DNA from 2 places in the Anoxybacillus sp. TBDG-1 genome. Region 1 is predicted to be linked to the other one. Evidence: a T-box and tRNA genes for the amino acid it is inferred to sense, from the RefSeq annotation. Region 1 holds a T-box; the other holds one or more tRNA genes.
The links. A T-box is a leader RNA that pairs with one kind of tRNA and senses whether it is charged. The one in region 1 lies ahead of ACYQY7_RS00410 (valine--tRNA ligase), so its partner is inferred to be a tRNA-Val.
Positions count from the first base shown of each region.

Region 2: it encodes a tRNA-Val, which carries the amino acid that the T-box ahead of ACYQY7_RS00410 (valine--tRNA ligase) is inferred to sense. The anticodon was not compared.

Region 1 is NZ_JBTZSY010000001.1:83,862-87,283, reverse strand. Features, by position in the region: gene ACYQY7_RS00410 (valine--tRNA ligase) at 1-2,553, opposite strand, end outside; T-box leader at 2,596-2,818, opposite strand; gene ACYQY7_RS00405 (hypothetical protein) at 2,953-3,144, shown strand; gene ACYQY7_RS00400 (aminoglycoside phosphotransferase) at 3,129-3,422, opposite strand, start outside.
Region 2 is NZ_JBTZSY010000007.1:44,109-47,530, forward strand. Features, by position in the region: gene ACYQY7_RS03715 (type I restriction-modification system subunit M) at 1-413, opposite strand, end outside; gene ACYQY7_RS03720 (Rpn family recombination-promoting nuclease/putative transposase) at 582-1,403, opposite strand; tRNA gene ACYQY7_RS03725 (tRNA-Val) at 1,564-1,636, opposite strand; gene ACYQY7_RS03730 (hypothetical protein) at 1,738-2,370, opposite strand; gene ACYQY7_RS03735 (HD domain-containing protein) at 2,489-3,025, shown strand; gene metC (cystathionine beta-lyase) at 3,046-3,422, opposite strand, start outside.

The sequences.
Region 1 (3,422 bases):
CTCCTCTTCCACAACGTGCGCTGGCGCTTTCGCTAAAAAGCCTGCATTGCTTAATTTCTTTTGCACACGCTCGACTTCTTGATCGAGTTTTTGCAACTCTTTTTCAAGGCGTTTCACTTCTTCTTCAATATTAATTAATCCTTCAAGCGGCAAGCTTAGTTCCGCACCTGTCACAACAGCCGTCATCGCTTTTTCAACAGTTGGAATCGCTGTGCCAATCACAAGTTCACTCGGATTGCAGAAACGCTCAATATATGAGCGGTTTTTCTGAAGGGTATTCGCAATTTGCTCGTCTTTCGCTTTAATGTACAGCGTAATTGGCTTGCTTAGCGGCGTATTCACTTCTGCGCGAATGTTGCGCACCGCACGAATCATATCAACAAGTAAACGCATTTGTTCAGCCGCTTCATGATTGCTTAGTTCAGGACGAACTTCCGGCCATGGAGCAACTGTAATCGACTCTCCTTCATGCGGAAGTTGTTGCCAAATTTCTTCAGTCACAAACGGCATAAACGGATGAAGGAGGCGCATCGTTTGATCAAGCACATAAGCAAGCACTGAGCGCGTCGTCTTTTTCGCTTGTTCGTCGTCACCGTATAGTGGCAATTTTGCCATTTCGATATACCAGTCGCATAAGTCGTCCCAAATGAAGTTATATAACACGCGACCGACTTCACCAAACTCGTATTTATTTGCGAGTTTTGTTACCGTCTCAATTGTTTCGTTTAGGCGTGTTAAAATCCAATGATCGGCAACCGATTTTCCGCCATGTAAGTCGATGTCTTCATACGTGAATCCTTCCATGTTCATAAGCGCAAAACGAGACGCATTCCAAATTTTATTGACGAAGTTCCATGTCGCTTCAACTTTTTCTGTGCTAAAGCGCAAATCTTGACCTGGCGCGCTTCCTGTCGCTAAAAAGTAGCGAAGCGAATCCGCACCGTACTGATCGATGACATCCATCGGATCGACGCCATTGCCAAGCGATTTACTCATTTTCCGTCCTTGTGCATCGCGCACGAGTCCGTGAATAAGGACATCTTTGAACGGACGTTTTCCAGTGAATTCAAGCGCTTGGAAAATCATGCGCGATACCCAGAAGAAAATAATATCGTAACCTGTAACAAGCACATCTGTTGGATAATAACGGTTATAGTCTGCCGATGTTTCATCTGGCCAGCCCATTGTCGAAAACGGCCAGAGCGCAGAGCTAAACCACGTATCTAATACATCTGGATCTTGTTCCCAATTCTCGATATCTGCTGGTGGCTCATGGTCTACATACACTTCGCCTGTTTCTTTATGATACCATGCTGGAATGCGATGTCCCCACCAAAGTTGGCGAGAAATACACCAGTCGCGGATGTTTTCCATCCAATGTAAATACGTTTTTTCAAATCGTTCTGGAACGAAATTTACTTTTCCTTCTGTTTTTTGTAGTTCAATCGCAGCTTCAGCGAGCGGCTTCATTTTCACAAACCATTGCGTCGACAAATACGGTTCTACGACGGCACCGCTACGCTCGCTATGACCGACTGCATGCATATGTTCTTCGATTTTAAATAGCACGCCTTGTTCTTGTAAATCTTTCACGATTTGTTTACGGCATTCGAAACGATCAAGTCCCTTATATTGAAGCGCATTGTCGTTCATTGTGCCGTCTTCGTTCATGACAAGAATGCGCGGCAAGTTATGACGGTTTCCAATTTCAAAGTCGTTTGGATCATGTGCTGGTGTAATTTTCACCGCCCCGGAACCGAACGACATATCGACATACTCATCACCAATAATCGGAATTTCACGACCGACGATCGGTAAAATGACTGTTTTTCCGATCAAGTGTTTGTAGCGCTCATCTTCTGGATGAACGGCAACCGCTGTATCACCAAGCATCGTCTCTGGACGAGTCGTTGCCACTTCGATATAGCCAGAACCGTCTGCAAGCGGATAGCGCATATGATATAGCGCACCTTGCACATCTTTGTACACGACTTCAATGTCCGATAATGCTGTTTTTGTTACTGGATCCCAGTTAATAATGTACTCGCCACGATAAATAAGCCCTTTTTTATATAACGATACAAATACTTCCCGCACTGCTTTTGATAATCCTTCATCAAGCGTAAAGCGCTCCCGCGTATAATCGAGCCCAAGTCCAAGCTTCGCCCATTGAGAGCGAATATGCCCTGCATATTCCTCTTTCCATTTCCACGTCTCTTCGACAAATTTTTCACGCCCTAAATCGTAGCGTGTTTTTCCTTCGTTGCGGAGCTTTTCTTCTACTTTTGCTTGCGTCGCAATTCCCGCATGATCCATGCCTGGAAGCCATAAGACGTCATATCCTTGCATGCGCTTCATGCGCGTAATAATGTCTTGTAACGTCGTATCCCACGCATGTCCTAAATGAAGCTTACCTGTCACATTTGGCGGTGGAATGACGATCGTAAACGGTTTTTTCGTTTCATCGCTTGTTGCCTCAAAAAACTTTCCTTTTAGCCACCATTCATAACGGTTTGCCTCGACAGCACGGTGGTCATATTTTGGCGGTAACATAAAAAATCCCTCCTTCACTAAAATAAAAAACTCCTTTCATCCGAAAAGGACGAAAGGAGACTCTTTCGCGGTACCACCTTTTTTCTTAAGCGATGCTTAAGCACTCAAATCGATAACGGCGATGCACCGGCTTCTTCTACTTTCGTTCGAAGAAGCAGCTCCAGGGCGACCTTCCGACGACCACAAACCTAGGAAATCTCGCAGCTACTGATTTCCCTCTCTGCAAGGCGGGTTGCGCCGTACTCTTCCCTATCTTCGCTTTTTTCTATTCATACATAATACTATATAAAAATCATATAAATCGTCAATAAGGTTTGCCACATTTTCACTCCTTTATACATATGATAAAAAGAAAAGCTCCAACATATGGAGCTAACCATTTGAAAAGGAAGTGAACATATGCGTAAACGTTTCAATCCGTACGCTTGGCCGCCGTGGCTAAGGAAGCTGCGCTTTATTGCTGAACAATGCATCATCCCGATTACCGTTGTTCAAGCGATTCGCACCATTTTATTTCCAACAACAATCGACGTTATTTTACTCGCTATTTTTATTTTTCTTTCATTCGCGTTACATTACGATTGGATTTGATTCGTTTGTTTTTCTTCTTCCCATTTTCCGATGACATATTCGATATTTTTCATTTGCCAATATGCCCGTTGCCAAGTAGCGGTGAATTGTTGCTCATGACGTTGTTGTTCGTACTGATGAATGAGACGAACAAACCGATGCGGATCGACAAGTAAATGAAAAAATAATAACCGCTCATCTTCTTCAAGCGCTAATGTTTGTTCATACTGTAAAAGCCATTGTACTGCTTCATCACATACAATCGGATACGTATGCAAATATTGGCGAAAAAAGAAAAG
Region 2 (3,422 bases), on a different contig from region 1:
TCAATTTGTGAGAAGTGCTGTACTAATTGAAGAATCGTTTTATCGGATAATTTTTCTTTATCATTAAAATCAATATTCGCTAAAACGCCTTGTAGCGATGGATTTTCATCTTCGAGTAGCTCAAACGCTTTGTTAATGACCGCCCCCACATCTTGGGAGTGAGATTGAATATAACTCCAACGTGCTTTTTCAGGTACGAAAAATTGATGTTCATCGCGATCATACCAACCGTAATCTTCGCCTTCTTCTTTTTCAATCCGCTCAGCCGTTTCGACAAACACGTCGTTTAATCGTTTCAAAAATAACATGCCAAAGATATAGTTTTTATAGTCCGAAGAATCAATACTACCACGCAATATGTTTGCTGATTCCCATAAATGAGATTCAAGTTGTTGTAACGTTAACTTGCCCATCGTGCTGCCTCCGTCTTTTCCTGTTCTTTCATCTCTTACAACTTTAACTATAACAAAAATTCCTATTGTAAACTACTGTCATTTAACAAGCGAGCAAATATATAGTATACTTACTCATTGGAAAACAAAAAAACTGCCGTCGCCAAAAAGGTCGACGGCAGTACCCCCCTACTCCAACAACCGCTCTACTTCTTCTTCCGAAAGGTCCGTGACGTTCGCAATATCTTTTACGCTCATCCCTTTTTTCGCCATCGTTTGTATAAGGCGCTTCATTCCTTGTTGTTCATACGAAATAATTAATTCCATCACTTGATCTTTTTCTTTCGTTTCCATTTCATTCACCTCGCTTCGTAGCCTTCGTTCTTCTTCATCGGATAGTTTGATATATGTTTCAAAAAAGCCAAACAGCAACCGTTGTTTCGCTTCGTCTAACTCCAATCGGACAAGCATGCGTAAAAATTGTTTTTTCAGTTCTACTCGTTCACTTTCAGTATACCCCATCTTGCTTAACAATGCAGCGGCAATGGGATTATCATGTCGAATGTAGTTTCGCCAGTTTTGTTTGCGCAATTCGACAGTGAAAAAACGAAAGTCTAGCACGTTGCCAAAAGGAAATTCGAGGGTAAATGTCGATGGTTCGTCGCGGATCGTATCGTAGCTAAATACAGCAATAGGTACAATGTTTTTACGGTACTTTTCAAACAAACGGCTAAAATAAATAAACATCCGTTCAGGAAACGATGGTTGCACATAGCTTTGGTTTTCGATATGCACAATCACAAGCCCATCTTCGCCTTTTAACTTCGTTTCGACAAGCAAATCGACGCGATACTTCTCCCCTGCCGTCACATCGGTGAACAGCTCCTCTGATAAAAACGATACGTGGCGAAAGTCGATATGCTCATGCATCGTCGGAAAAAAGAGAACAATAAATTCCTCAAAAAACGTTTGGATCAACTGTTTAAACAGACGGTCGTGGTCAATAGACATATAGTCACCTCGCATACAATGGTCTCGATGTTTTTATTCGACAACATCGACCACTTTCCTGCATACGAAATGCGGCTGAACTCTCAAACATTCGCGGTAGTCGGGAGGAGGGGGTAAACAACGAAAAACCCGAGCTCCTTTACAGAACTCGGGTTTGCGATGATTCCGACTGGGCTCGAACCAGCGACCTCCACCCTGTCAAGGTGGCGCTCTCCCAGCTGAGCTACGGAATCATATATTGTTGTCCTATCGAACACATTTTTCATTATACTCACCTCTATCCACATTGTCAAATGCTTTTTTAAAAAATTTTTAGCCATCGCACATGCAATGGCTAATGGCGGATAAAGTCGATGTGGGTACCTTGAAAAAGGCCATCTTTATATTCGTATGTGACGATTAAACTGCCGATGTATTCACCTTTTTTTCGTTCGAGGAGTAAAACGGCTTTCAGCTTTTGTTTATCGAGCGCGTATTTTAAAAAGCGGTCGAATGTCGTTTTTACCCCTTTTTGTTCTTCGCGTGCGTACGGAATGAAAGCGTGAACGTGATCAATGATTAGCTCTGTTCCTTCGTTTGTCTCTTTCATTTTCATGCTTTTTAAAACGACGGTGCGCGGATCTTCGACGATCATTTCTTCTATGCCGTTTTCGTGATGTGCAAATACGTGCACTTCATTTTTATACGTGCCGTTGCCGCGCGCTTTCACGAGAAAAACGACGACATCTTCCTTTCCATCGTCCGTCACATCAACAGAATACAATTGCGGAGTCGCTTTCGGGTCATTGATATGTTCCCATTCTGGAAACGCATACGTCGCTTTTCCGACGTGAAGCGTAAAATGACGCACCCAATCTCCATCTTCTTTTCCACACAGTTGCACATTTGCTTCATCCAATTTTTTCGTGCAAGCATGCCCATTGAACGAAAACGCTGTCATCATTGATAATAATAATGATAAAAACATATGCGTCCTCCAAACCTTTTTTCACTTAGTATGAAGGAAAAATAGAAAAAATATGTATTGCTTTCCTTAAATAAAACATGGTATGATAATTAGAAAAACAAAAAAGGGGGCATGCACGATGAGACGTGTCACATTAACTGACATCTTCCTCCACCCCATCACTCAAAAATATTTGAAACGTTCAGGCGTCGCGCACGCTATTGCGACCGCATATCATGCGTATCGCCTTGCCCTGCAATATGGAGTCAATGTTGATTTAGCGACAAAAGCTGCATTGCTTCACGATATCGGTCATTATGAATGGTACTCAAACGGAACATGGGACTACGAAACATATAAACAAAACGACATTCATGCGATTAAAGGGGCGGAGCGAGCGCACAAATTGCTTATTCGACTCGGTGAACATCCTCAACATGCGAAAGAAATCGCCCTCGCCATTTTGCTTCATACCGATTCGTATCTTCCAGAAGGAGAGCTAAAACGAAAACCGCTTCAAACGATCGTAAAACTCGCCGATGAAGCAGATGAAGAACCGGGTGGTAAACATCATTATCGCCAAATCGATGACGAACTCGCTTTGAAAAAAATCCAACAACTCGATCGCATGGTCGAGCAACAGCTACAACGCGGTGCCCTCGACCAAATTAGCTAAGGCTAGGCGATATGCCTAGCCTATACATATGATAACGCCTGTTCAAAATCAGCAATTAAATCATCGATCGCCTCGAGTCCGACGCTTATGCGCAACAAGCCGTCTGTAATGCCGCGGCGGTGGCGTTCTGCTTTCGGCATCGCCGCATGCGACATTTTTGCCGGGTACGATAAAATCGACTCCACAGCTCCTAAACTGACCGCAAATACCGGAATGTGCGCATATTTGACAAACGTCCGCACCGCTTGTTCATCTTCCAGTTCAAATGACAACACCGCACCAAACCCGCGCGCTTGATCGCGATGAATGACGTGCCCTTCATGATGCGAAAGCCCTGGATAATACACGTGCGCCACTTTCGGATGACGATGTAAAAACTGCGCAAGCTGCATCGCCG